2 regions of the Exiguobacterium sp. ERU653 genome follow, and region 2 is predicted to be linked to the other one. Evidence: a T-box and tRNA genes for the amino acid it is inferred to sense, from the RefSeq annotation. Region 2 holds a T-box; the other holds one or more tRNA genes.
The links. The T-box of region 2 lies ahead of ileS (isoleucine--tRNA ligase). A T-box ahead of a tRNA ligase gene usually reads a tRNA of that ligase, here a tRNA-Ile.

Region 1: it encodes a tRNA-Ile, which carries the amino acid that the T-box ahead of ileS (isoleucine--tRNA ligase) is inferred to sense. The anticodon was not compared.

What each region holds. Positions count from the first base shown of each region.
Region 1 covers NZ_JACSKV010000001.1:1,012,927-1,028,302, reverse strand. The annotation lists gene KNO95_RS05355 (Na/Pi cotransporter family protein) at 1-1,388, shown strand, start outside; tRNA gene KNO95_RS05350 (tRNA-Met) at 1,496-1,569, shown strand; tRNA gene KNO95_RS05345 (tRNA-Ile) at 1,577-1,650, shown strand; gene KNO95_RS05340 (alpha-amylase) at 1,765-3,237, shown strand; gene KNO95_RS05335 (superoxide dismutase) at 3,322-3,930, shown strand; gene KNO95_RS05330 (peptidoglycan D,D-transpeptidase FtsI family protein) at 4,088-6,151, shown strand; gene KNO95_RS05325 (PstS family phosphate ABC transporter substrate-binding protein) at 6,305-7,240, shown strand; gene pstC (phosphate ABC transporter permease subunit PstC) at 7,325-8,269, shown strand; gene pstA (phosphate ABC transporter permease PstA) at 8,271-9,182, shown strand; gene pstB (phosphate ABC transporter ATP-binding protein PstB) at 9,284-10,054, shown strand; gene phoU (phosphate signaling complex protein PhoU) at 10,071-10,733, shown strand; gene KNO95_RS05300 (DUF4912 domain-containing protein) at 10,849-11,598, shown strand; gene KNO95_RS05295 (1,4-alpha-glucan branching protein domain-containing protein) at 11,613-13,814, shown strand; gene rpmG (50S ribosomal protein L33) at 13,899-14,063, shown strand; gene KNO95_RS05285 (5-formyltetrahydrofolate cyclo-ligase) at 14,118-14,672, shown strand; gene KNO95_RS05280 (DUF92 domain-containing protein) at 14,651-15,376, shown strand, end outside.
Region 2 covers NZ_JACSKV010000001.1:397,263-412,638, reverse strand. The annotation lists gene KNO95_RS02160 (dihydroorotase) at 1-924, opposite strand, end outside; gene KNO95_RS02155 (aspartate carbamoyltransferase catalytic subunit) at 921-1,835, opposite strand; gene KNO95_RS02150 (uracil-xanthine permease family protein) at 1,963-3,267, opposite strand; gene pyrR (bifunctional pyr operon transcriptional regulator/uracil phosphoribosyltransferase PyrR) at 3,316-3,873, opposite strand; gene KNO95_RS02140 (RluA family pseudouridine synthase) at 4,050-4,961, opposite strand; gene lspA (signal peptidase II) at 4,961-5,434, opposite strand; gene ileS (isoleucine--tRNA ligase) at 5,492-8,218, opposite strand; T-box leader at 8,271-8,491, opposite strand; gene KNO95_RS02125 (DivIVA domain-containing protein) at 8,495-9,043, opposite strand; gene KNO95_RS02120 (YlmH family RNA-binding protein) at 9,063-9,833, opposite strand; gene KNO95_RS02115 (YggT family protein) at 9,837-10,106, opposite strand; gene KNO95_RS02110 (cell division protein SepF) at 10,111-10,581, opposite strand; gene KNO95_RS02105 (YggS family pyridoxal phosphate-dependent enzyme) at 10,605-11,258, opposite strand; gene KNO95_RS02100 (purine nucleoside phosphorylase YfiH/LACC1 family protein) at 11,255-12,016, opposite strand; gene ftsZ (cell division protein FtsZ) at 12,069-13,211, opposite strand; gene ftsA (cell division protein FtsA) at 13,259-14,545, opposite strand; gene KNO95_RS02085 (cell division protein FtsQ/DivIB) at 14,774-15,376, opposite strand, start outside.

The sequences.
Region 1 (15,376 bases), 620 kb from region 2:
AAGCAATTGGAGTCATCATGGGTGCAAACATCGGTACAACGGTCACGGCATTCATTATCGGATTCGATGTCGGTGAATATTCGCTTCCGATGATTGCAATCGGTGCAGTCCTGCTCTTCTTTTTTAAGAAAGAACGTTTTCAACACCTTGGACAAGTCATCTTTGGTCTTGGGGCACTTTTCTACGGTCTTGAGTTGATGGGAGACGGGATGCGTCCACTTCGTTCAAGTGAGTATTTCATCGACTTGACACAATCTATGAGTGACAATCCGTTCCTCGGAGTCATCGTCGGTACAGTATTTACTTTCATTGTACAATCATCTTCCGCAACAATTGGTATCTTACAAGAGCTATATGCTGGAGGGTCAATCGACTTAGACGCTGCACTTCCAGTATTGTTCGGTGATAACATCGGAACAACAATCACAGCGATTCTCGCATCAATCGGTGCGTCAGTTGCCGCACGACGTGCAGCAGCAGCGCACGTCATCTTCAACTTGATTGGTACGACAATCTTCATGATTTTGTTAATTCCTTTTACAAATTATATTTATTGGATTACAGACTTCTTAGCAATTGAAGACAAGATGCAAATTGCATTCGCACACGGTACGTTCAACTTTGCCAATACATTCATTCAGTTCTGGTTCATTGGTTCGATTGCTTGGCTTGTGACGAAAATGGTTCCTGGCGAAGATTCAATCGTTGACACGAAAGCGCAACACTTAGATCCAATCTTCATTCAACAGTCACCATCGATTGCCGTAGAACAAGCAAAATATGAAGTCATCCGCATGGGAGATTTCGCAAAACTTGGTCTTGATGAAGCGCGTAACTATTTGACTACAGGCGACAAAAAACACTCTGAAAAGTCAGCTCATATCGAAGAAGCGTTAAATTCGTTAAATGCCAAAATTACTGATTATCTCGTGAAATTGGCCGCAGTTGATTTGACAGAACAAGAATCACAAGAGCACAAGACACTCATGCATGCAATCAACGACATCGAACGCATTGGTGATCATGTTGAAAACATCATTGAGTTAATCGATTATAAGACAGCTACGAAAGTCACACTGTCGGCTGATGCTCAAAAAGAATTGACTGAAATGTATGACCTTACACGTGAAACGTTAGAGAAATCACTTCAAACGTTGGCGAGCAGTGATATGGTCGAGGCACGTAAAGTCATTGAAATGGAAGCGAAGCTTGATATGCTCGAGCGTCAATTCCGTAAGAACCACGTCGTCCGCTTGAACAAAGGGACTTGTGATGGACAAGCAGGTATGTTCTTCGTTGATATGCTCTCAAACCTTGAGCGAATCGGTGACCATGCGATGAATATCACAGAAATCACACTAGAAGATGCAAACGAAGTAACCGTATAAGAACTGGGCACTCCAAATGAATTTTTGGAGTGCTTTTTTCTGTTCGGTAAGGAATTTCCCTTGACACTCTAAAATATATTCAGTATATTATTACTGTATAACAACATGGCGGTGTAGCTCAGCTGGCTAGAGCGTACGGTTCATACCCGTGAGGTCGTGGGTTCGACTCCCTCCGCCGCTATTTATAAGGACCCTTAGCTCAGCTGGTTAGAGCAGACGGCTCATAACCGTCCGGTCGTAGGTTCAAGTCCTACAGGGTCCATTTTCCGACAACTTTCATTTTGTGAAAGTTGTTTTTTTGTTTTCAATCTAAAAATCGTGGGTAAATACTCGTTAGCATTTTGTTTTTTGAAAAATATGAAATGAGGCGAACAAAATGGAACGAAATCACACCATGATGCAGTTTTTTGAATGGCATGTTGAGGCAGACCAAAAACATTGGAAGCGATTAAAAGAGAGAGCAGAAGACTTAAATAAAGCTGGAATCACGGCCCTTTGGTTACCACCTGTTACGAAGGGACAAAGTGGCGAGGACACTGGTTATGGTGTTTATGACTTATACGATTTAGGAGAATTTAATCAAAAAGGGTCAATCGCCACGAAATATGGAACGAAACAAGAACTACTCGAAGCAACAGCGTATTGTCAACAAGAGTTAGGTATGCAAATTTATATGGATGTGGTCATGAACCATAAAGCAGGCGCGGATGCAACCGAGAACTTTGAAGTATTAGAAGTCGATCCGAATGACCGAACAAAAGTATTGTCAGATGAGCCGTTTGAAATTGAAGGTTGGACGAAGTTTGATTATGAAGCCCGAGACGGGAAATATTCGAATTTCAAATGGGACTACACTCATTTTAACGGAACTGATTATGATGCGGCGACTGACCGTTCTGGTATTTACTTCATCGTTGGAGAGAATAAGCGGTGGAATGATAACGTTGATGACGAATTCGGTGTTTATGATTATCTCATGTTCGCAAATATCGATTATCACCACCCAGATGTGCGTGAGGAAGTGTTGAACTGGGGTAAATGGTTCATCGAGGAAACAAAATGTGACGGATTCCGTTTGGACGCAATTAAGCATATCAACTATGATTTTGTGAAAGAGTTCAGCCAAACGATGCGAGAAGAGAAGGGGGATGAATTCTATTTAGTCGGGGAGTTTTGGAAATCAGACCTCGATGCGTGTCGAGCATTCCTTGATAACATCGATTATCACGTCGACTTGTTCGATGTTCCCCTTCATTACAATTTGCATCGCGCATCGCAAGAAGGGGCTTCATTTGATATGCGAACGATTTTTGATGACACACTCGTTCAGTCACACCCCCTTCATGCGGTGACATTCGTGGATAATCACGATTCCCAGCCTGAGGAGGCGCTTGAATCGTGGGTAGAAGAATGGTTTAAACAAATCGCTTATGGTCTCGTCTTGCTTCGTAAAGATGGATATCCTTGTGTCTTCTATGGAGATTACTACGGTATTGACGGACCACACCCGACTGATGGCATGAAACTTGCGATTGACACGCTCCTATATGCTCGTCGTGAAAAAGCTTACGGCGATCAGGACGATTACTTCGATGAGTCGAATGTCATTGGATGGGTTCGCCATGGGGCAGAAGAGATCGAACGTTCAGGATGCGCCGTTCTTATTTCAAATTCCGATGAGGCTGAAAAGAGAATGTTCGTTGGTGAAGAGCGCTCTGGAGAAACATGGGTCGATTTGACGAATACCTTAGAGGACAAAATTGAGATTGATGATGAAGGATTTGGGGTATTTAAAGTGGCGGCGGGGTCTATTTCTGTCTGGGCGTTACCGGAAGAAGATGTCGAGTGAAGCATTAGAATTGAGTAGACCGTCACATATCTGTTACATTTAAGACGAACGTTGTTCAAAACACTTTTAAGGGGGATTTTAGTAATGGCTAAATTTGAATTACCAAAACTTGATTACGCATATGATGCACTCGAACCACACATTGATGCTCGCACGATGGAAATCCACCACACAAAACATCACAACACTTACGTCACAAACGTAAACAATGCACTCGAAGGGAAAGATGTAGAGTACTCTTCACTCGAAGACTTACTCCAAAAAATCGATTCACTTCCTGCTGACATTCAAACTGCTGTCCGTAACAACGGTGGCGGTCATTGGAACCATTCATTCTTCTGGAAGCTCTTGAAGAAAAATGAGAATGGTACGCCGTCTGGAGACCTGGCTTCTGCAATCGACGAGTCGTTCGGTAGCTTTGACGCATTCAAAGACGAGTTCACAAAAGCTGCAACAACTCGCTTCGGTTCAGGCTGGGCATGGCTCGTCGTGAAAAACGGGAAACTTGAAGTGACGTCTACACCTAACCAAGACTCACCGATCATGGAAGGCGTCTCGCCAATTCTTGGCCTTGACGTTTGGGAACACGCTTACTACTTGAACTATCAAAACCGTCGTCCTGACTACATCAATGCATTCTTCCATGTCATCGACTGGGATTACGTTGCGAAATTGTACGCTGACGCTAAATAAGTCGTTCTTACCTGGGACTCTTACATGAGTCCCGGGTTTTTTTGTGCTTTTCATTATTTTGTAAACAAATTATGATATAGTGAAAATCGGATAAAATGACAGGTTATGCTGTTCTATATAATATAGAAGGAATCGATTGTGGAAGGAGTTAACGGACTTGGCTAAAAATCGTGTGAAAGTGCTGAAGAAACGGCGAAACCACTTACCGTTACGCTTGAATTTACTATTTTTTATCGTCTTCATTCTATTTGCGACTCTTATTTTTCGGTTAGGGGTCGTTCAAATCGTGAACGGGGAATTGATTGCTCGAGAAGTACAGAAAACGGAGTCGAGTAAAATCAAGTATGAGGTACCGCGAGGAAAGATTTACGACCGTAACGGTCAAGTGCTTGCGGATACGATTTCGAATTACTCGGTCATGTATCGCCGCTCGCAAGTGACGAAAACGGATGAACGGTTAGATGTTGCAAAAAAATTGGCAGAGATTGTCGATATTCCGAAAGAAGATCGTAAAATGACCGAGCGTGACCGCAAAGACTACTGGATTGCAACGAATCCGGAGTTAGCGCAAGAGCGCACTCAATCCTTGTTGGAGGCGTTATCGGAAGAGGAACGGGCGGCATTGTCTAACCAAGACGTGGATCGCCTTTTGCTTGACTCGATCACAGAAGAAGAGATCACGTTTGATGATGCGACAGAAGAAATCATCGCCATCAAGCACAATATGGAAAGCGGCTATGCATTAGACCCACAGGTCATCAAAATCGGAGCAAGTCCGAAAGAGATGGCGGTCATCGAAGAAAACCTAGAACGATTGCCAGGTGTTAGCGTTGAGCCATATTATCAACGTGACTATCCGTTCGATGAGACGTTCAAGAGCTTTTTAGGAAGTTACCGTCAAATACCGGCTGAGCAACGTGCTTCCTACCAAGCAAAAGGTTATGGGTTGAATGATCGGGTCGGAACATCTTATTTGGAACAACAATATGAAGACGTCCTTCGTGGAACGCCAGCATACGATGTGTTCACGACTTACAAAGGGGAACCAGTCGGGGAACCGACACGAGTCAGCGGAAACCCAGGCAAAGATATCGTGTTATCAACGGACATCGAATTCCAAAAAGAAATCGACGAGATTTTGAAGAAGGCTATTCGAGCAGGACGTTCTGGAAGTCCTCACTTTGATCGGGCTTTTGCTGTTGTCATGAATCCTCAAACGGGGGAGCTTCTTGCATTGTCAGGACAGGAACTTGATTTAGAGACGAACGAATTTAAGGACGTTTCGACCGGAACGGTGCTGCGTGCCAGCCAAATTGGGTCAACTATTAAAGGGGCGACAGTCGCCTATGGATTTGAAGAAGGTGTCGTCAAACCAGGTGAATATATTTATGATGCTCCGATTCGAATCGGGTCGTCCGTCAAAGCCTCATATCGGAACATGGGGAACATCAACGACTTAGATGCACTCGCAATGTCATCGAACATCTATATGTTCCAAATAGCATTACGTTTGGCTGACTATTACTCGACAGGTCAAATCGTCGGAGAAAATGTCACACAAGCATTTGAAACGATGGAACATTATTATAAACAGTTTGGCCTCGGAGTCGAGACTGGAATTGACTTACCGTTTGAATCTACCGGATTCCGTAGCATCCCGGACCGTGTCACACTTCTTATGGATATGTCGATCGGGCAGTATATTTCCTACACGCCGATTCAATTGGCACAGTATACGTCCGCTCTAGCAAATGGTGGTTATCGTGTACAACCGCACTTGCTTAAAGAAATCATTGAGCCTGGTTCGCTTGATGAAAATAACAAGCAAGTCGTCAGCACGTTCCAACCAAATGCGTTAAATAAAGTCGATATTCAAGATGAGTACATTCAGCGAGTTCGCGAAGGATTTCGTCAAGGTGTTGAATCTTCATCAGGTTCATCTCGTATCTTGCAGCAGACAGGGATGACGGCTGCAGGTAAAACAGGTACAGCCCAGGCCATCGCTGAAGGTGAAGACGGTCAGGCGAAACGAAACGCCAGCGGGGAGCCGATTAAGACGCTGAACTCCAACCATGTTGGTTGGGCACCGTTTGATGACCCAGAAATTGCTTGGGCCATCATCATGCCTGGACTTGAGGCAGAGGGAATCAACACGCGTGTCGCTCATGACATCATGAAAGCTTACTTTGATTTAGAAGATGTGAATGCAATGCTTCAATGAAAGGGGTCACTTCGGTGACTTCTTTTTTTGTCTTTACAATTCTTTTACGTTCCGTTTATTTCTCGTTAATAGAAGTTCATTAGGATATTAATTGTAGGACATAACAACAGATCCACAACAAAAATCAAAGCAAACTCAAGGAGGACGTCACAAATGTCTTGGATGAAAAAATCAGCTGTACTCGCTTCAATCACTTCGGTCGCACTCGTAGGTGCTGCCTGTGGGAATAATGAAGAAGGTGGAGCTGCTGAAGGCGATGCGCTCTCAGGAAAAGTCGTCATGGACGGATCGTCAACTGTATTCCCAATCATGGAAGCAGTCGCAGAAGAATATTCAGCCGAACAACCGGAAGTTGAAGTGACGGTCGGTGTCTCTGGTACAGGTGGGGGCTTCAAACGTTTCGTGACGGGAGAGACAGACTTCTCAAACGCATCACGTGAAATCAAAGATGAAGAAGCAGCTGAAGCTGAGAAAAATGGTGTGGAATTCACACAACTTTCAGTCGCGCTTGATGGTCTATCACTCGTTGTAAACCCGGCAAACGACTGGGCACAAGATATCACGATTGAAGAATTGAAAAAAATGTGGACAGACACAAGCGTGAAAACGTGGAAAGATGTTCGCTCTGACTGGCCAGATGAAGAGATTTCATTCTTCGCACCAGGTAAGGATTCAGGTACGTATGATTTCTTCGACGAAAAAGTTCTTGATGAAGTCGATATTCGCCAAGACGCACAATTGTCGGAAGATGACAACGTACTCGTAACGGGTGTCGCAGGGACGGAAGGTGCAATCGGATTCTTCGGATTCGCTTACTACCTTGAAAACCAAGATACACTCCGTGCATTGAAAGTTGAAGGTGTAGAACCGACACACGATACAATCAACGATTTGTCATACCCGCTCTCACGTGAAATCTTCACGTACGTCAACAACGCATCATTGAAAGATAAAGAGCAAGTGGCTGATTTCGCACGCTTCATGAACGAAAACGCTGCTGATCTATCTGAAGAAGTTGGTTACGTGAAAATGGAGCAAGAACGTTACGATGAAAACATGAAAATGATTGATGAGATTGCTGGTGAATGATATTGACAGATGGCAGAAGGTGAGAGCTACTCTCGCCTTCTCGCCATGCTTTCTAGTATGAAGAGGTAGGGAGCGATACACGAGATGAACGAACAAAACAAAGAGCTCTCGATTCGAGAGATGATACAACAAAATAAACAAAAGAAATTCAGTACGACGAACGTGTTTGATAAAATCATGCCGTTCTTATTATTCTTGAGCGCATTCGTATCAGTCGTCACGACAATCGGTATAGCGTTCACGCTTGGTTTTGAACTGTTCAAGTTCTTTGAACGAGTGCCTGTCGCTGAATTTTTAGGGACGACAGAGTGGTACCCGCTTAGTGCAGATCAGCGCTTCGGGGTATGGGCACTTGTGATGGGGACACTCCAAATTACTGTAATTGCGATGCTTGTTGCGGTCCCGCTCGGATTGGCGTCAGCGATTTATTTAAGTGAGTACGCCTCAGAGCGAGCACGCCGGGTGTTAAAGCCGATTTTAGAAGTGTTGGCCGGTGTACCGACCATCGTCTTCGGCTTCTTCGCCTTATCATTCATCACACCAATTTTGCAATCACTTATTCCAGGACTTCAAATTTACAACGCTCTAAGCCCGGGGATTGTAGTCGGAATCATGATTATTCCGATGATTGCTTCCATCTCTGAAGATGCGATGAGTGCTGTTCCGAAGAAAATTCGAGATGGTGCGCTCGGTTTAGGTGCGACACGTCTTGAAGTGGCGACGAAAGTCGTCATGCCTGCAGCGACGTCAGGAATCATTGCCTCGATCGTTCTTGGAATGAGTCGTGCGATTGGTGAGACGATGATTGTGACCATTGCTGGTGGTTCGCAGCCAAACTTTGAGTTCAATCCGCTCAATGCGATTCAAACGATGACAGCTTACATCGTTCAAATCGCTAAAGGTGATGCAGGGTACGGCACAATTGAATATTACAGTATCTATGCGGTCGGTGCGTTGTTGTTCGTCTTCACTCTCTTGATGAACTTGCTCGCAAACTGGGTGACGCGCCGCTTCAGAGAGGAGTATTAAGATGGCTTTACCGAATAGTGAGTTCAAGAATAAAAAAAACCTGATGAATCGTGAAACGGTGTCTGAGCGAATCAAGCGTCGTTTACAACTGAATGAAATATTTAAGTATATCTTTTTGGCAGGGCTCGTCTTTGCGTTAGTCGTTCTGTCGACTTTGATTTATGACATCGTTTCGAAAGGGGCGGGGTGGGTCGACCTCGACTTCTTACGTAACTTCCCGTCACGTCGTCCCGAACAGGCTGGGCTATACCCCGCATTGATTGGCTCATTATGGTTGATGCTTCTCATCGTACCGATGGTGTTCGTTATCGGTGTCGGTGCAGCCATCTACCTCGAAGAGTACGCACCAAAAAATCGTATGACTTCATTTATTGAAGTCAACATCTCGAATCTGGCTGGTGTACCTTCGATCGTCTTCGGATTGCTCGGTTTGACGATTTTCGTCCGCGTCATGGAATTGGGTAACTCTGTTATCGCTGGTGCCCTTACCCTAGGTCTCATGAGTTTGCCAATCGTCATCGTGGCATCACAGGAAGCGCTTCGATCAGTCAAAATGGAGTTACGCCACGCTTCTTTAGCACTTGGAGCATCAAAATGGCAGACGACGTTCAATGTCGTCTTACCATCGGCGCTACCAGGAATCATTACAGGGATTATCCTAGCTGTATCTCGTGCGATTGGTGAGACGGCACCATTGATCATGGTCGGTGCTGCCACGTTTATTTCAACAACACCTAGTGGCATTTTCTCTGACTTCACAGCGTTACCGATTCAGATTTATAACTGGACGAGCCGACCGCAAGCGGAATTCCAAAACTTGGCCGCAGCTGGAATCATCGTACTGATGACAATGCTCATTGCGATGAACTCGGTTGCAATTTATATCCGAAACAAATATACGAATCGACATTGAGTCGTTTTTGCAGATGAATGAGGAGGAAGCTCGAGATGATGAAACAACAAGAGCTCAATAAAGGAGATCAAAACGTGAACACAACTACGACAGAACCGACAATGACTGAGATGAAAAAAGATAGCGCTTATGTCGTCAACAATTTGAACTTGTGGTACGGAGAAGACCAAGCATTGATTGACGTCAACCTCGACATTAAACAGAATGAAGTTACGGCAATCATCGGACCGTCTGGATGTGGGAAATCGACATTCATTAAAACGTTGAACCGTATGGTCGAGCTCGTCCCGTCGGTTCGAACAAATGGTGAGATTCTGTATCACGGGAAAAACATTTTTGACCGCGGCTACAGAGTGGAAGATTTGCGTACATCTGTCGGGATGGTGTTTCAACAACCGAACCCGTTCCCAAAATCCGTTTATGACAACGTGGCATATGGTCCCCGTACGCACGGAATTAAAAATAAGAAAGTGCTAGATGAAATTGTCGAACGTTCGCTTCGCGGTGCTGCCATTTGGGATGAAGTAAAAGACCGTTTGAACGAGAATGCGTACGGTCTTTCTGGTGGACAACAGCAACGTCTCTGTATTGCTCGTACGTTGGCGATTGAGCCTGACGTTATTTTGATGGACGAGCCAACGTCAGCCCTTGATCCGATCTCTACGTTAAAAGTAGAAGAGTTAGTTCAGGAGTTAAAAGAGCAATATTCCATCATTATCGTGACGCATAACATGCAACAAGCTGCCCGTGTTTCAGATAAAACGGCATTCTTCTTGAATGGAGAAGTTGTCGAGTTCGATATAACAGATAAGATTTTCTCGAATCCATCTGACAAACGGACGGAAGACTATATTTCTGGCCGTTTCGGTTAAGGAGGAGACTAGATTGATGGCACAAAATCGTACATTTTTTGATATAAAGTTAACAGAGTTAGAAGATAAAGTAGTTCATTTGGCGAACTTGACGATGCGCCAAACGGCAACGGCAATCGAAGTGTTAGAAAAACATGATCTTGAATTGGCAAAAACCGTAATCGACAATGATAACGAGCTAGACGATTTAGAGTTAGCAATCAACGACGAAGCGATTCTATTGATTGCAAAGCAACAACCAGTTGCAACTGACTTACGCCGTCTAATTGTAACGATGAAGTCAGCCACTGATTTGGAGCGAATTGCGGATTATGCGACGAATATTGCTAAAGCAGTGACACGAATCGAGCATGTTCCGTATGTTCATGACATCCAACCGCTTAAGCAGATGGCTGAACAGTTGATCGACATGCTTGAACTTGCGACTCGTGCATATCGGAAGGGTGAAGTGAGTCGTGTTCGTGAACTCAATGAAATGGACCGTGTGATTGACGAAATCAATTTGACGGTGATCAAACAATACATCGGTTCTCTTCCGGCTATGACGGTCGGTACGAATGATGTGTATGAATTCTCGAACATCGCTCGATACCTCGAACGCATGGGCGATCATGTGACAAACTTCGGAGAGCATTTGATTTTCCTTGAAAAAGGGAAACATTATGATTTGAACCAATAAGATTAGTGGTAAAGAACAACAAGACTGTTGTTCTTTATTTTTTTGGGCAGGAAAAGCAATCCAAAAAGCGAATAATAGTCTACATGGATTTTTACATGAAGGGAGCCTAACAGAGATGGAAGAGAAAATCGTATCCTTGAAACAACAAGGTTTTACGTTAAAACAGATTGCGGCAGAACTAGACGTCCCCATTGGCAAAGTCCAATACGCATGGCGAAAATGGAGAAATCAGCACCAAGAATCGGAGGACGTTATCCCTGTGAAACAAAAAAGCGACAAGAAAAAAGAAAAGACGTCCGTAACGGCATCACACAAACAAGTAGCATCAGCGAAAGAATCGGTTGATGTGAAGGCTTCACCACTCCTTGAGAAAGGTCCTGAAGGATACTGGCAGTTACCAGACCGATATAATGTAGACTTTTTACATGCGGTCGTCCAGTCTCCGAACTCAGTATATGTGTGCTGGGAAGTATCTGATTTGGTGAAAAAAACGTTAGAGCTTCAGTTCATGAGACGATGGGAAGAATTGCCGAAAGCGTTCCGTATATTAGATGTGACGTTGCTTGATTACGCTAGCGGGCACACGAACCGGTCCTACACGTTTGACCTCCCTGAGATGACGAATAGTTGGTTCGTTCGTCCTCTCGATCCAAATACGACATATGTGTTCGAATTTGGAATCCGCACGATGGAAGGGGAGTTTTTACCGATTGCGGCATCGACACCGCTTGATACGCCACGGGCAGAACCAGCCGGTGTTGGACGATTCGCAGAACCAGTAAGGCGTTGGCAATACGGAGAAGTTGATTCTCCAGAGTTATTGGATACATTACCAAAATATGCGGCATACCGTTTCGTACGTTAAGGAGGACTCTATACATGAAACCAGGATACTTTTCACTCGTCCTTCATGCTCATTTACCGTACGTTAGGCATGAAGAAAAACACCGTTTAGAGGAAAGATGGGTGTACGAGGCCATATCAGAGACTTATATCCCAATCCTTTGGCAAGTCGATCGATTGAAGCGTCCGTTACATTGGACAGTTAGTATTTCACCGCCTGTGGTAGAAATGCTTGCTGACCCACTCATTCAAGACCGCTACGCCGAGCATTTGGATGAAATGCTTGATTTGATTGCTTTAGAGCTCTCAGAAGGAAGAACGGATGCAGAGACGGCAACGCTTCAGTTTTATAGACAACGTTATCAAGACTTGAAAAACACGTTCCTTCATTGGAATAAAAACTTGAATGAGGCGTTCCGTACATATCGTGAGGCGGGCTATATTGATATGGTCACGTGTACAGCGACTCATGGATTCAACCCGCATCTGTTTACGGAGCAGGCTGCCCGAGCAGAAATCCGGACTGGCCTTAATTGTTTCGAACGTCATTATGGGTTCCGCCCTACAGGTATTTGGTTGCCGGAGTGTGCCTATACACCAGGAGTAGACCGGATTCTATATGAAGAAGGGGTGCGGTACACGTTCGTCGATGAGCATGCCTTATTAGAGGCTGATCCGACTCCTGACAAAGGGATTGGCGCGCCTGTTTATTCTCCGCATGGGGTCGCATTGTTCCCACGAGATCAAATCATCTCGGGCAAAATTTGGAGTTCGATGATTGGATACCCGGGTCATCCGGACTATCGTGAATTTTATCGTGATTTGGCCTATGATCGAGATTGGGACTATATTCAATCATTCATGCACCCTGAAGGTATTCGGTTTGATACGGGATTAAAAATGCATCGAATCACGGGCGACACGGATCAAAAAGATTTTTATGTCCGCGACTGGGCGGAACATCAAATTGAGAATCATGCGATGGATTTTGCGAAAACACTCGAATCACATCTTGAAGCCCATGGTGCTCAAACGTTCCCACCATTTTTAGTGACAGCACCGTTCGATGCGGAGTTGTTCGGTCATTGGTGGTTCGAAGGACCGGAATTTCTAGGGAAAGTGGCAGAGCGCCTTGTGGAATTTGGGATTGAGACCATCACACCGGCGATGTTCCTCGAACGTCACTTCAAAGATTTACAGACGGTTCACGTCTCGATGAATACGTGGGGGCGCAAAGGATACGGTGAAGTGTGGATCAATGAACGAAATGAATGGATGCTTCGCCACCTTCATATGATGGAGATGCAACTCGTAAAAGATGTGGCTGATTATCGCGGAAAATCTGATTTAACAAATCGTGCATTGAAACAATTGATTCGCCATTATGTGTTGGCTGTGTCGAGTGACTGGGCATTTATTTTAGATGGACAAACGACGGCACAGTACGCTGCTGAACGCTTCCGAGAACATACACGACTGTTTGCCGAACTTGAAACGGCGCTCTATCAGGATGAGCTCTCGGATCAATTGCTAAATGAACACTTCGCGGCCTACCCGTTCCTTCAAGACGGTGATATCGACATCGACTCATTCTTGTCACCCCATGATTATTACGTGACGACAGAGCGTGAACAAGAGAAGCCGGCAATCCTGCTGCTTACTCCCGAATATCACGGTCATATCGTCGGAGGACTTGGAAAGCGGGTCGTTGATGAGGTCGAAGCGAGAGCGAACGAAGGTGAAATCGTCTACGTGTTGACACCATACCACGATGAGTTACCAGCGTATGAGCGGCATGGGAACATACATGTGTATCGAGTGAGCCCGACTAGTACATTTTTAGAACATGTCATGAATCAGGTGGCCACGCAAAATATTGCGTATGTCAAACTAGTTCATGAATTGGCGAAACGGATCTCTTTCAAAGTGGTTCATCACTTTGATTGGATGACGATTCCTGCGGCAAGAGAACTTGCGCAATCCCTTTCGCTTCCGTTATACTCAACTATGTTGTCCTTCGAAGCGACACGCAATCCACACGGGCATGGTGGTTTATTCGATGCGATTCATCGCATTGAGAACAGTGTGTTCCCTGAAGCGGAGTGCGTTTATGTCGGTGAAGAGATTTCAATCCATGACTTGAAGCAATGGTACAAGGTGAGTGAGAATGTCAATACTTGCCTGCCTCTTGAATCTTCTCCGTATGGACAGAAACCAATGAAAAAGAACGTGAAATAACCTTGCTTTTTCAAAAGAAACTTGGTAGGATAATTGAGTATGCTTAGACTGTAAAGCAAAAGCACTTGATACAACATCATTGAGATGGGAGTGAAAGAAATGCGCGTTAAAATTACATTAGCTTGCACAGAAACAGGCGATCGCACGTACATCACGAAGAAAAACAAACGTAACAACCCTGAGCGCCTCGAGTTGCGCAAATACAACCCACGTCTCCGTCGTCACACGCTTTACCGCGAAGTGAAATAATGAGAGACCGGCCGTCACATATGTGGCGGCTTTTTTTATAAGGAGGGACGAGTTGTGGAAGAAAAAGCAACATTAAGACGCATCGTGCATCAATCCATCAAGCAAATGACGAATCGGCAACTCGTCGATCGAGCGATACACCAACGACTGTTTTCATCCTATATATGGAAAGAAAGTCAGACAATCGCAGTGACATCTTCACTTCCGCTTGAAATTGATACTTCTCCAATCATTCACGAGGCATTTGAAGCAGGAAAAACGGTTTGTGTCCCGAAAGTAACGAGGCAAGGACTTACATTTCACATCATTCATTCGGTCGATGATCTCGAGGCGGGAGTCATGAATATTTTAGAGCCGACGACTCTACCGACGACGAGGCCAATCGACCTCTGTGTTGTGCCAGGAAGGGTATTTGATCGGGCGGGATATCGAATTGGCTGGGGTGGAGGATATTATGACCGTTTTCTAAAAACATATAAAGGAACAACAATTGCTTTGGCTTACACGAATCAGCTTGTAAGTCATGTGCCGACTGAACCACATGATCTGCCTGTTGAATGGATCGTGACAGAAAAGGAGATGATCCAATGTTCGCCATATTTGTTGTAACTTGTATCGTCGCCTATCTCGGTTATCGGTTGCAGTCATTAACGTTTTTAGGAGCCATCTTGACAGTGCTGACAGGGACGTTGATTGGACTATCGTTTGGGTGGTTTGGGCTATATTTGCTAGGTGTGTTTTTCTCGACCTCCTCGCTCGCCTCGAAATATCGTTCACGCGATAAAGAAGGAGTGGATGATATCGTCGAAAAAACAGGCGCTCGCGACGCCATACAGGTATTGGCCAACGGTGGAGTCGGTATTCTTTGTGCACTCGGGTATCTGCTCACAGAAAATTTTGTCTACGTTTATATGTACATTGTGTCTATTGCCGCGGCGACAAGCGATACGTGGGGGTCGGAGTTTGGTGTGCTCTCAAAAAATAAGCCGCGATTCATGTTCACGTTTAAGCGAGTCGAACCGGGGACAAGCGGTGCAGTTTCCACATTCGGCACATTCATGTCGATTATAGGGGCTTTCGTAATCGTGATCTCTTCTATCTTATTTGTCCAAATGGATGTGGCACTGCTCCTTATGTTATGGGGGATCGGGCTAAGCGGTAGCGTCATCGACACGTTACTTGGAGCGACTCTGCAACGCAAGTTTCGTTGTACTGTCTGTGGCAAATTGACTGAAAAAAAAGTTCATCACCAGGTCTCGACGACATACGTGTCTGGATGGCGCCTGCTCGGTAACGATGCGGTCAATTTCATC
Region 2 (15,376 bases):
TGTTTTTTCTTCAGCTGTATGGGGAGCATGGTCCGTTGCGATCATGTCAATCGTCCCGTCGAATAATCCTTCGATGAGGGCTTGTCGATCATCCTCGCTCCGGAGCGGTGGATTCATCTTGAAGTTTGCATCGAGACCCGGGATGTCCTCTTCGCTCAAGACGAGATGATGGGGCGTCACTTCTGCGGTCACTTTGATGCCTGCCCGTTTCGCATCCCGGATGACACGAACCGATTGCCGCGATGAGACGTGACAGACGTGATAGTGACACCCTGTCTCTTCAGCAATCAAAACGTCGCGAGCGATATGAATGCTTTCGGCGAGGCTCGGAATCCCTTGAATTCCATGCACCTCACTGAATTTCCCTTCGTGGACCGCGCCCGCTTTAAGCGTATTGTCCTCACAGTGAGCGACAATTGCTTTGTTCAATCGTTTCGCTTCACGCATCGCTTCACGCATCATCGCTGCTGATTGGACGCCGACCCCGTCATCTGTGAAAGCAAACGCATCTGCGAGCGATTCCATGTCGACTTGTTCTTCACCGAGCTGTCGTTTCGTGATGGCGGCGTATGGAAGGACACGGACGACCGCATCCTGTTCAATCTTTTGAAGGAGAACATCCATCGTCTCGCGATTGTCTGGAACCGGTCGCGTATTCGGCATAGAGCAGATGGTCGTGAAACCACCTGCCGCAGCAGCCAGCGTCCCTGTCTTGATCGTCTCTTTCGCTTCGCCTCCTGGTTCTCTTAAATGAACATGCACATCGACAAGTCCTGGAGCGAGCAAATAGCCCGATGCATCGACGATTTCTTGTCCCGTCGTCTCCCCTTTATAGTCAAGTGATTCAATCTTTCCGTCTTTCACTTGAATGGCTGTCGTACGCTTCGTTCCCTTGTCATACCATGTCGCGTGTTGAAGTATCATTGTTGACCTCCTAATGCTCGATTTAAGATGCTCATACGGGCGTATACCCCATTCTTCATTTGCGGGAAGATTCGTGACCGTTCATGCTCAATCAAACATCCGGCAATCTCGACATCCCGATTGACCGGAGCCGGGTGCATGATGATGGCACCTTCTTTCATTCGTTCGATTCGTTCGACCGTCAAGCCGTAACGCGTGTGGTACTCTTCTTTTGAAAAGATGTCACCCATAATGTGGCGCTCGTGCTGGACACGGAGCAGCATGATGACATCACTTTCACCTAAGACATCATCAAGCTCTTTTCGCTCCAACCCCATCGAATCGTCCCACCAAGAAGCCGGACTACATCCGACCACATTTGCCCCGAGGCGATTCAGAACACTTGCATTCGAGCGAGCGACACGACTGTGAACGAGGTCTCCACAGATGGCGACGTTCAATCCTTGAAACGTTCTGAACTCTTCAAAGATGGTGACGAGATCGAGTAACGATTGGGATGGGTGTTCGCCACTGCCATCACCCCCATTCAGTACCGGGATGTTCAATTTCTCAACGAGTTCATGATAGTACCCCGCTTCCGGGTGTCTGATGACGAGCGTGTCTACTCCGATTGCTTCAAGCGTCTTGCATGTGTCATACAATGTTTCACCTTTTGTGACAGATGATGTCGTCACATCGAACGGAATCTCTTGCATGTTCAAATGTCGCTCGGCCATTTGAAACGAGTTTTTCGTCCGGGTCGAGTTTTCAAAGAACAAGTTTGCGACCGTCTTTCCGTCAAATAGTGGCGGAAGATCACCTTGCTTGTAGCGCAACGACTCTTCAATCATGCCCATGATTTCATCGAGAGAAAGTGTGTCTAAGCTAACGAAGTGTTTGACTGGTTTGACATTGGTTTGCATCGTATTCATGTTCGTCTCCTCCTTTTGTAGAGGCAAAGAGAAAAGGCGTCTCTTCACCGAGTGAAGGGACGCCTTTACTTGAGCAGAGTACGCCCAAATAAACGAGCCTTCACTTTGCCGACCTCACGGGATCGATTTAAAAGTTACTTGCTTGTTTCGTTTCTTCAGTTGTGTTGACTTCGTCAATCGAATCGTCTTCTTCTTTCGGTAAGATGACGTTTAAGAGAATCCCGACGACTGTCGCGAGCGCCATTCCTTGTACAGGGAAGCTGCCAAGTTGTACCATTGCCCCGCCTAGACCGATGACGAGGATGACCGATGAGATAATCAAGTTGCGTTTCTCCGCCAAGTCGACTTTACTTTCCACCATCGTGCGCAGCCCGTTTGAGGCGATAACCCCGAACAAGAGGATCGAGATGCCCCCTTTTACCGGATTCGGGATGGTCGAGATGAACGCTTCAACGTGACCGAGGAATCCGAAGCTGATGGCCATGAGCGCCGCTCCTGCGATGACATACACACTGTACACCCGTGTGATCGCCATGACACCGTTGTTTTCCCCATACGTCGTACACGGTGGACCACCGAGCGCAGAAGCGACTGCCTTCCCTACCCCATCACCTAGTAATGTCCGGTGGAGACCCGGATCTTTCATCGTCTCCCGTCCAATGATTTTCGAGGTGACCATTTGATCTCCGATATGCTCCGTCATCGTGACGAGTGCGACGGGTACGATGGCGAGGAGCGCACCGACTTGCCACATCGGCATATAGTCGACGAACACCATTGTGAAGTCAGGAAGTTGGAACAAGCTAGCTTGTTGGATTGGTGAGTAGTCGATGATTCCGAACGCAGCGGCGATGGCATACCCTCCAACGATTCCGAATAGAATCGGAACCGCTCCCCAAACACCTTTCAATTTCGTCATGGCGAGCATCGTGATCCCAAGTGTAAGTAGTGCAATCATCATGAATGTGCCATTGTATGCACCATCTTGATTCATCGACATGTCGATGGCGACTGGTGCGAGCGAGAGCCCGATGACCATGATGACCGGTCCGACAACAACTGGTGGAAGCAATCGAAGCAACCAATTGACACCTGTTTTATAGATGATCAACGAAACAACACCGTATACGGAACCGGCAACGATGCCGCCGAACAGTGCGGCTTCGACACCCCATTGCTGACTGACCGCAATGATTGGCGCGATGTAGGCAAAACTTGAACCTAAGTATGTTGGGACTTTGAAGCGAGTGATCGCTAGGAATGAGAGCGTGGCCACTCCGGAAGCGACGAGGGCGACCGATGTATTTAATCCTGTCAAAATCGGGACTAAAATCGTCGCTCCGAACATGGCGAAGACGTGCTGAAGGCTGAAAAGTAGCCATTGTGGAAAGTGAGCGGGACGCTCATGGATGTGTAGTACGGGTTGTTTCATATTGAATTTCTCCTTCCTGGCCTCTCTGGACCACCTTAAAGGTATGATTTATTGCTGGTTGATTGTGACTTCATCTGCCGTGTCGACTTCACTGAGTCGGACGACGACTTGCTCGGATTTGGATGTAGGAACGTTCTTCCCAATAAAATCAGGTCGAATCGGAAGTTCCCGATGTCCCCGGTCAATCAAGACCGCGAGCTGGATATAATCCGGGCGACCGTGGTCGACGAGCGCGTCCATTGCGGCACGAACCGTACGACCGGTATAAAGCACATCGTCGACGAGGACGACAGTCTTTCCATTGATGTCATGTGGCAGTTCTGTTGCTTTCACTTCCGGATCTAACGACTTTTTCGATAAGTCATCGCGATAAAGAGTGATGTCGAGATTCCCTAGTGCGACCGGTTTACCTTCAATCTCCTCGATGCGACGGGCAAGCCGATCGGCGAGTGTCTCCCCTCTCGTCTTAATCCCAACGAGAACGATATCATCGATTCCTTTGTTACGCTCGATAATTTCATGGGCGATTCGCGTCAAGGCGCGACGGATGGCTGACTCATCTAAAATAACTGATTGTTTCACGTGATTCCTCCTTTCATGCTTCATTCAAAAAAGAAGACTCCCTCGTCCGGCTGGAAAGGGAGTCTTCATCAAAAACGGCAGTCTGATGCCGGGGTTGAATTGACGTAAATGTGACCTCGGTCACAATCCTTTCGCAGCCTCTCTGGACTGGGTTTAAAGGTGTTATGCTTCCTAGACTATAAATCGGAACGGGATAGAAGTCAACGAGTTTTCTCGATTTTATCTAACTTTGCGAGTTCCGCTTTAAAGTCTTCAGGGAGTGGCGCCTCAAATTCCATCCATTGTTTTGTTCGAGGATGGTAAAAACCGAGTGTCGCCGCATGCAATGCTTGACCCCCTAAATCGATTGTACGACGCGGTCCATACTTCGGGTCTCCCGCGAGCGAATGACCGATATAGCGCATATGCACACGAATTTGGTGCGTACGACCTGTCTCAAGCTTACATTCGACGAGGGTAAAGTCTTTATAGCGTTCGAGCAAACGGAAATGTGTAACGGCTTCTTTTGCGTTCCGGTCCGTCACCGTCATACGCTGACGATCATTCGTATCGCGTCCAATCGGCGCTTCAATTGTCCCAAGTTCATGGACAAGTTCACCATGGACGAGCGCGATATATTCACGTTTGATCGTCTTGTCTTTCAATTGACTCGCAAGTGATTCATGAGCCAAATCATTTTTGGCGACCATGAGGAGTCCCGTCGTATCCTTATCAATTCGGTGTACGATTCCCGGACGCTTCACACCATTGATACCTGATAGGTCATCACAATGTCCGAGAAGGGCGTTGACGAGCGTTCCGGACGTGTGACCGGCTGCAGGGTGAACGACCATCCCTCGTGGCTTATTGACGACGATGACGTCTTCGTCTTCATATACGATATCGAGTGAAATTTGTTCAGGCAACACTTCTAGTTCTACCGCTTCCGGTATGTTCACTTCAATCTCATCGCCCAATTGGAGCTTATAGTTCGGTTTGACGGCAGTACCATTAACGAGTAATACCCCTGTCTTTATCCATTCTTGTACTTGCGAGCGTGACCACTCTCCACGGTCACTTACCCACTTATCAATCCTTGCCTTTTCATCGGCGACAAAAGTATAGGATTCCATTACGATTGTCCCCTTTCTTTGTGTAATTTTTCTTCAAATAAAATACCAATAACCATCAAAATGACACCGAACGTGAGCGCCATATCAGCCACGTTAAAAATCGGGAAGTTGTAGCCGAACGGATACGTGTCGACAAAATCGACGACTTCGCCACGAAACAAGCGATCGATAAAGTTACCGATGGCACCGGCCAACAATAATCCGACGCTATATCCAAGAAGTTGATACCCGTTCACCTCTTTGTGTAAGAAGTATACCAAACCGGCGACGACGAGAATCGTGATGATGAAGAAAAACACCATCTGTCCTTCTAACATCCCCCAAGCCGCTCCCTTATTGCGATAAGAAGTCCAATACAACAAATTCGGGATGACCTCAATTGATTGACCAATCGTCATCGTCTGTACAACGACCCATTTCGTTAGTTGGTCGAGCAAAATCAAGATGAAGGCCAATCCATAATATCGTTTCATATACGTCTCCTTTCAAGCCGTTAAGAAACCGGAGTGGGGACGCCACTCCGGTTCGTCTTAACCGATTACTGATGCACAGCGTGGGCAAAGCTCAGGATACTCTTCGTTTTGTCCAACCTCTGTCGAGTACGTCCAACAACGTGCACAAGCGGCACCATCTGCTTTCATGACTGTGATTTTTGTCGTCGCATAATCAACGTCTGCCGTCTCAGCCCACTCCACTTGTGATACTTGAAGCAGTTGGCTTACGTTGTCGATTGTATTCAACAAGCCGGCAGTCTCGGCTTTCGGTGCAAGAATCAATTTGGCTTCGAGCGGTTTCCCGATCAGCTTCTCGCCACGTGCGATTTCGATCGCTTTGAGGACATCGTCACGGAAGACGAGGAATTTCGACCATTTCTCTAACAACGTTTTCTCGTCAGTAGTCAACGCATCGACTTCTTCAAGATCAGTCAAGAAGATGCTTGCTTCTGACTTCCCAGGAACCTCTTTCCACGCCTCGTCGGCAGTATGTGGAAGGATTGGCGCCAACAGTTTTGTCAAGAGGACGACCGCATCGTACATGACCGTCTGAACGGCACGACGACGGAGATCGTCTTCACGCTCGATATACAAAATATCTTTTGTGAAGTCAAGGTAGAACGATGACAACTCGTTGACGCAGAAGTTATGAACGAGATGGTACACGGCCATGAAGTCAAATTCATCGTAGGCTTTAACAACTTTCGCCTGCAATTGCTTGAGCTTCGTTGCCATGAAACGGTCCGCTTCCGGCATATCTTCAAACGCGACACGCATCGATGGTTCAAAGCCGTTCAAGTTTCCAAGAAGGAAACGGATTGTGTTACGCATCTTCCGGTAAACTTCTGATACTTGTTTAAAGTTGTCATGTGACGCACGTACATCAGACTGATAGTCGACAGATGCGACCCAAAGACGTACGATTTCAGCACCGTACTGCTTCACGAGATCGTTCGGTGCAATGGTGTTACCAAGAGATTTCGACATTTTGCGTCCGTCCCCATCAAGAACGAAACCATGGCTCAAGACGTTACGGTACGGTGCTTTGCCTGTCGTCGCAACAGCTGTTGAGAGTGATGAGTTGAACCATCCGCGGTATTGGTCAGATCCTTCAAGGTAAAGATCTGCCGGACGACGAAGATTTTCACGTTCTTCTAACACACCGGCATGGGATGACCCTGAATCAAACCAGACGTCCATGATGTCGAGTTCTTTACGGAATTCTCCGTTCGGGCTGTTCGGATGTGTGAATCCTTCCGGAAGAAGATCTTTTGCTTCTCGCTCATACCAAACGTTTGAACCGTGTTCACGGAACAAGTTTGCGATGTGATCAATCGTCTCGTTCGTGATGATTTCCGTTCCATCTTCCGCATAGAAGATCGGGATCGGAACACCCCACGCACGCTGACGGCTGATGACCCAGTCTCCACGGTCACGAACCATGTTGTAAAGACGAGTCATTCCCCATTCCGGGACCCAGTTCACTTCTTCGACTTCACGGAGCATATCCTCTCGGAAATCTTTAATTGAAGCGAACCATTGCGGTGTCGCACGGAAGATGACCGGTTTCTTTGTACGCCAGTCATGTGGATACGAGTGTTTGATGAACTTTAAATTGAGCAAATATCCATTCTCCTCAAGTTTCATCCCGATTTGCTTATTTGCATCCTCGTAGAATAGCCCTTCGTATCCAGGTGCTTCATCCGTCATATATCCACGGTCATCTACCGGACAAAGGACATCTAATCCGTACGCTTGTCCGACGCGGTAGTCGTCTTCCCCGTGCCCAGGAGCTGTGTGAACGAGTCCTGTCGCATCCGCTGTGACGTGATCGCCAAGGACGACGAGTGACGTGCGTTCATACAACGGGTGTTGTGCCGTCATGTACTCGAAGTCACGTCCATTCCAAGAACCGCTCACTGTGTAATCTGACCATCCGAGCGCTGTCGTCACTTCTTCGACAAGCGTCTCAGCGACAATATAACCTTTTCCTTCATGTTCGATGCGCGTATACGTCAACTCATCACTCACCGCGATACCAAGGTTCGCCGGGATTGTCCAAGGTGTCGTCGTCCAGATGACAAAGTGATCGTTTGACGTCAACGTATCTTTCCCATCTACGACACGGAATGCCACGTAGATTGCTGGTGACTTTTTATCATAGTATTCAATTTCTGCCTCAGCTAGTGCCGATTCAGAAGATGGTGACCAATAGACAGGTTTTTTCCCTTTATAGATATAACCTTTTTCAGCCATCGTTCCGAACAAGCGAATCTGTGCAGCCTCATACTCAGGAAGGAGGGTGATGTATGGATTTTCAAAGTCTGCGAGAAGACCGAGACGTTTGAATTGTTCACGTTGCGAATTCACTTGCTCCATTGCATACTCCGCACACTTCTCTCGGAATTCAGCGACCGTCATCTCTTTACGGTTGACGCCTGCTTTTTGAAGGGCATTCTCGATTGGAAGTCCGTGTGTATCCCAACCTGGAATCATTGGAGACTGATATCCGTTCATCCCTTTGAAACGAACGATGATATCTTTTAATACTTTATTCATCGCGTGTCCCATGTGGATGTCGCCATTCGCGTATGGAGGTCCATCATGCAAGATGTATTGTGGTTTCCCAGCATTTTTTTCTTGCACCTTGTTATAAAGGTCCATGTCTTCCCATTCCGTTTGCATCGCTGGTTCGCGTTTTGGTAAATTCCCACGCATCGCGAATTCAGTGTTTGGCATTAATAGCGTATCTTTGTAGTTCATCGAAACTCCTCCATCAACATTTTTTAGAAAACAAAAAAACCAACCCATCCCTGATAGGGACGAGTTGGTTGACTCGCGGTACCACCCTACTAGTCTCACCTCAAATGAGACCGCTCTCGGTAACCGATAACGAGGTCAGGCGGACACGCTTACTCAAGTTCAGCGTGACAACTCATAGGGGATACCGATTCGAGTCTTTCTCTTAGGCTCTCACCGCCCCTAAGTCGCTTCGTAGGTATGACTCGATCGACGCGTCCTACTCAACGTGTTGATCATTTATCCATGTTGTTCTTCATTCTGTGTGACTTCGTCGTCATTATACGCAAGTTCAGTTCTATCGTCAAGAACCGTCTGTACAGGCGGCTCGCCGACAATCGTTTCCCACTCCGTACTATTGAGGAGCTCCATTTGGGCATCTACGAGGACACGGAAACGTGTACGGTATAACTCAACCTTTTTGAGCATTTGAACGACTTCTCGTTCAGCAAGTTTCTCTTTTCGGGCTGCTTCTTCTTCACGGGCGTACGCCTCACGCTCTGCTTGTTTCAAAATGAGGCTCGCTTCTTTTTGAGCGTTGTTCTTCACTTCTTCCGCAGCTTCCTGTGCAACGATAATCGACTTGTTCAACGTATCTTCCATCGAGGAAAAGTAGTCAATGCGAGCTTGCATATCGTTGACAAGTTCTTCATACCGTCGATTCTCACGAATCAATAGTTCAAACTCTTTAATGATTTGATCTAAAAATTCATTGACCTCATCGATGTCGTACCCACGAAAACGGGAAGAGAATTCTTTATTATGAATATCAATCGGTGTCAACGCCATTCGACTTTCCTCCTAAAATTCAACGTATGGTGCCATACTGTATTTTAATTTTTTCACGTTTGGTCGAACCTAGAATTTCCATCAATTTGATGCGACCGTGTCCACGAACGGATAGAAGGTCGTCTGGTTCGAGAATGAAGCTCGCATCTTCAATGACTTTATGATTTACTTTGCAGTCGCCATGTTTGACGAGTGCTTGTGCTTTTTGACGGGACATGTTTAAAACCTCGCTCACAACCGTATCAAATCGTAAAGAAGAAACGATACCAAATCCTTCGACCCATTCAATTGTCGGAACGACAAGAATCTCGTCTTGCTCAACGGAGGAAATGCGAACTTTCGCTTTTCCGACACGATCCAAATTCATTTCGATGAATCCGACTGATTCACGCGTCGTCGCAAATTGTACAATCTCATCTTGAAGGACGACATCTCCAAACTTTTGACGTTTCAGCCCTGCATTGAGTAAGGTTCCCGTCACTTGTCGATGCGTCAAATCCACAAACTTTGTTGGGTATTCGATACGTCGGATTTCAATTTCAAAATCATGAGGATTCAGTTCATAGTAATCCGGAGCCAAAATAAGTCGACACCTTTCTGCGCCTTCGAATCCGCCATCACTATGCATCACAAGTTGATTACCGACAATCTGTTTGACGATTTGTTGTTCACGCGGGTCCAAAAAGTCCGTCAATTTCAACACATAACTACTCTCGACTTGTTGCACCCAGTCGAGCACTTGTTCGACGAACGCCCGTTCACTTGGTCTGTAGTGGTCATAGACGCTCATACATCACCCGAAAATCGCAGCAATTCCGGCTTGTGCCATACGAAGCACGAATAAAGCGACGATTGGAGAGATATCAAGCATGCCACCAATTGGTGGGATGATTCGACGAAACGGTGCCAAGAACGGTTCACACAAAGCCGATAAAATTTGACCAAACTTTGATTCACGTGCGTTCGGGAACCATGATAATAAGATATAGCCGATGAGAATCCAACTATAGATGCCAAGTAGATCACTCAACGTGTTGCCTAAGGCAGGAATTACATTTTCCATTCAGTTACCACCCTTTACTGTGAAGTTCATCCTCCGAGATCAAGTTTGAGATTGAGCCAGTCAATTCGACGTTGTTCGGAGTACACAGAATCGTGTTATGTCCAATCGAAGTCATCGACCCTTCCAATGCATAGACAACACCTGAAAGGAAGTTGACGACTTGACGCGATTGTTCTTTTGACATGCGTTGAAGATTGACGATGACAGCACGGTTTTCTTTTAGTTGATCACTAATGTCCTGTGCTTCAGCGAACACACGCGGTTCAGCCAATACGACTTTTGAACGTTCTTTCTTTTTCGTATTTAACGCGACGAGGTTATTCGCTGATTTTGGACGATCCTCTTGTTTCATGACCGATGTTTCAGTCGTTGAAGGAGTTGCTGTATTTGCGACGGCATACTCTTCTTCCTCATATGTGCTGTTCGGATCTTCCTCGAGTCCAAAGAAATCTTTCATTTTGTTTTTGATTGACATAACGGATTCCTCCTTAAGATATATTATTGCACAAGTACGGTACCAATACGAACAAACGATGCGCCTTCTTCAATTGCGATTGGATAATCGTTTGACATCCCCATCGACAGTTCCGTGCAAGGAGCGTGATCGTATCCTTTTGCCGTCACTTCATCACGTACATGGCGTAAACGACGGAACGTCTCACGAAGGATTGTCTCTTCTTCCGTGAACGGCGCCATTGTCATCAACCCAATGACTCGAATATGAGGATACTGTTTACAATTCTCGATGAATGGCATGACTTCCTCTATTTCAAGCCCATGTTTTGAATCTTCTCCTGACGTGTTCACTTGAACGAAACAATCAATTGTTCTGTTTGCTCGTTTATCAATCTCTGATGCGAGTGACAACCGATCTAGAGAATGAATGGCTGCGACGTGATCGATGATTTGTCTCACCTTGCGCGTCTGTAACGTACCGATAAAATGAAATCTCGCATCTTTCGGCAAGTTTTCGACTTTTTCGAGCAATGACTCCGGACGATTTTCTCCAAAATCACGAATCCCTTCTTCATAGAGGGCATTCGTCACATCCACGCCAACCGACTTCGTGACGGCGATTAACGTTGGTTCCACTCCTTGAACGTGCGCTGACATAATCGATTGAACTTGTTTTACATTATCTGAAATACTCACAATTTACGCTCCTTGACGATGACTGCTGCAAATCGGCGCTTAACCTCTCCATCACGATACGAGAAAAACGGGGCGTCTGCACCAGTCGTTAAATTCGATTGGATGACGGGTGTGTCATGCTCTTTTGCCAATACTTCATTAACAGTCTGAAGTGATAAATGGGCATGATTGCCTGACTCATCTCGTACCGCTTGGTTATAGGCAATCGGCGAAACGGATTGAACCGCATCTAGTACACGACGGTCGACCTCATAGTCGTATCCTGAAATCGACGGACCGACAAGCATTTCCACTTCTTTAGCATCAATCCCCTTGTCTTCGAATGCGCGAATCATAGACTCGACGATATTACCGACAGTTCCCTTCCACCCGGCATGGGCGATCCCAATGACTCCATAGTCTTTTGCACAGAAGAAGAGCGGCACACAATCTGCAAAGACAAGTGCTAACGGCAACGATTCTTCCGTAGTTAAGAGACCATCTGTTTGCGGAATCGCTTCATCGTATCGAAATGCACCCTTCCCACGATCCGAGGCATTCACATATCGAACGCTCGTTTCATGTACTTGATCGGTCCATACCGAGCCTTCTAAAGAAAGGTTAGCTTGTTGAAAGAAAAACTGACGATTTAGAACGACCTGGTCAATGTCATCGTCGACGTGAAGTCCGACATTCCCTGCATTGTGTCCATCCGTTCGCGTTGTCACATAGGCGTGATAGCGATTCGTCTTTGTTTCCCATGTATGTAACAGTTGCATCGGTCTCTCCTTTTAGAAAAAGGGATGCCGAGAACCGGCATCCCTATCTTGTTTAGTTACGACGTTGTCTCACGAACGCAGGGATGTTAATCGTCTCATCTGGGACGTCTCCTCCATACACTGGGCGATGGAAGTTCCCTTCATCTTGTTGAGCCGTTTCATTTGCTTTTGGTTGAGGTTCCTTGTTCTCAACTTCAGGCTGCTTTTTCGGTTGCTGAGGGAACGGATTCGTCCCTTGCGCTTCCTCAGCGAATTCAGTTGCAATCACCGTGACGATGATTTCATCGTTCAAGTTTTCGTTGATAACCGAACCAAAAATCAAATTCACTTCTTCATCGGCTGCACTTTGAACGATTTGAGCCGCTTCTGTCACTTCATACAAGCTGAGGCTAAGTCCACCCGTAATGTTCATCAAGACACCTTTTGCCCCTTCAATCGAAGATTCAAGAAGTGGAGACGAAATCGCTTTCTTTGCTGCTTCAATAGCTCGGTTTTCACCTGTAGCGACACCGACACCCATAAGAGCAGATCCTTTTTCCGTCATAATCGTTTTCACGTCAGCGAAGTCGAGGTTGATGAGACCTGGAATCGCAATCAAATCTGTAATCCCTTGCACACCTTGACGAAGTACGTTATCCGCTTCACGGAACGCTTCAATCATCGGCGTGTTACGTTCAACGATTTCAAGAAGCTTATCGTTTGGAATCACGATGAGTGTATCTACTTTTTCTTTAAATGCCTGTATCCCGTGCTGGGCGTGTTGCATCCGTTTCCGTCCTTCGAACATGAACGGCTTTGTGACAACACCAACTGTTAGCGCGCCAATTTCTTTCGAAATCTCAGCGATAACTGGAGCAGCACCCGTTCCGGTTCCGCCCCCCATACCCGCCGTGACGAAGACCATATCCGCTCCGTCAAGCGCTTCGAGTAACTGTTCACGACTTTCTTCTGCCGCTTTTTTTCCGATGTCAGGGTTCGCACCTGCACCGAGACCACGTGTCAATTTAGCACCAAGTTGAAGTTTCACATCAGCTTTCGACATGTTCAAGGCTTGTGCATCCGTATTGACAGCGATGAATTCGACTCCTTGCACCCCATGCTCAATCATCCGGTTAACAGCGTTCGACCCGCCACCACCGACTCCAATTACTTTAATTTTTGCTACGGCGTCAATCGCCTCATCAAAGTACATCATTTCAGGTATCCCCCTACATATTTTCCAAGTTGTATTACAACGTCAGCTTAAACGCCAAATAATTTTTCCATAAAACGACTAAAACCTTTTTTCGACTCTTGATCGGTCTCGTATTCGTTCTCTCCAACATGAGTATCGGTCGCTTCCTGCTTATTATTAAGCGATTCATAGCGAACTTCCGGTTTTTCAAGTTGAGATTTTGAAACGTGATGATCACTCATTAAGACATATTTCAATACTCCGACTGCCGTCGCATATTTTGGGTGTCTCACCCCAATCGACGAAGGTTGATATAATCTCGTCTTTTGGCCCAAAATACGCGTTGCCAATTCTTGAATACCAGGTAGAGCAGCTGCTCCACCACAAAGTAAATATCCACCATTCAGCGTCGGAACACCTACTTTTTGAACCTTATTCAACATAAGGGTAAACATTTCCTCTATTCTCGCTTCTAAAACATAGCTAATTTCTGATTGTGGTTCAAACGCCACTTCCCCATTGATATTCGTGTAGGAGAAACCTTCTGTCTCATCAGCCATTTCTTCGAGTGCGAGACCGTACTCTTCTTTCGCCACTTTGGCATCTTGATACTTACAATTTAATTTATAGACTAAATCTCTCGTCATATGATCGCCACCGACTGGAAGGATATACGAATAGACGAGGTCTCCACGATAAAATACTGAGACCGTTGTCTTTTCATGTCCGACATCGACAAGTCCAATCCCTAAATCGATTTCGTCAACAGAGGCCGCACTCATGCCGAGCGCGAGGTTCCCCAAAATAAATCCTTCGAGACGTAGTCCGGCGCGTTCAATCGAACGACGAATACTATGTAAAATTGTCTTCGATCCGGTAACCATTTTCCCATGCATCTCTAGTCGATAACCAAGCATGCCACGAGGGTCCACGACACCCGTTTGTTGATCGACCGTGAATGAAGATGGAATCACATCAATGACACTCATTTCATCTGGTAGTCGCATCACTTGAGCTGAATTAATGACTTCCATCACGTCTTCATCTGTAATTTCCTGATCTTCTCGCTTCACGGATGCGATCCCATGACATGGGGCAATTTGGATATGTTCTCCTTCAATGGCAACGTATACAGATTGAATTTGATCGCCTAACGATGTTTCAGCATGTTCAACGGCTTGTTTGATCGCTTGGACTGTTTTATCGATGTCTACGACAGCGCCACGTTTTACACCCGCAGACGGTGCACACCCTTCCGCCAAAATATTAAGCGTTCCGCCGAGCAATTCACCGACGACGAGCTTAATCTCTGACGTTCCAATATCTAATGCGGCCACATAACCATTCGCTTCCAAAAGGGAAACACCTCCGCTCTATAATTTTCCTATACAAATTACATGACAAATATGACAGATATCCAATAAAGTTGTTGGTTTCGACAAGATATCTCACGTCTAAGTTTACAACAAATAAGATAGTGAGAAAAGGTAGAATCCTACAATTTAAGCGGTTTCGCGTTATCAATTCGTTTACAAACGACAAAAAAACAGTCCTTATCTGTCTAAGGACTGTAATATAACTGATTATTCATTCGTTTTCTTGTATGGAACAAAATAAAAACCACCATCCATGACGACTGTTCCACGCTCGCCTTTAGGGATGTTTTCATATATTTCTCCATACTTTGATACGGTTTCGCTTAACTTCAAAGGCGGTGTGAGCAACGTATTTCCGTCATTCATAAAGATCTCGTAGCGCGTCGGTTCTCCTTTTTGTTTTGACAAGATGATTTCCGACATACGGGCACGCGTCGCATCATCCACTTGTTCAAGTTCACTCGCAATTTTTTCAAGCTCTTGCTCCGAATTAAATTCCCTAAGCAATGGACCATCTTTTAATTTCCTCGGGTCGGTGATGGTACCTGTCGGATGGAGTGAACCATCGGCTAAGACGACGACGTCGCCTTTGTCCGCTCTCGCATATGCAATCATCTTCTCTTCCGTTACGTTGACGTATACCAAATTATACCAAGAGCGATCAATTTCTACCCGCTTGACACCAGGCAACTTTTCCATTTGCGCACTCATCTTTTTTGGGGACAAACCGATGAACTTTGTCGATGTGTCGAGTTCCATATCTTGAAACACATAAGACTCTTCTAACCAATAGAGTCCGGATACAGTCAC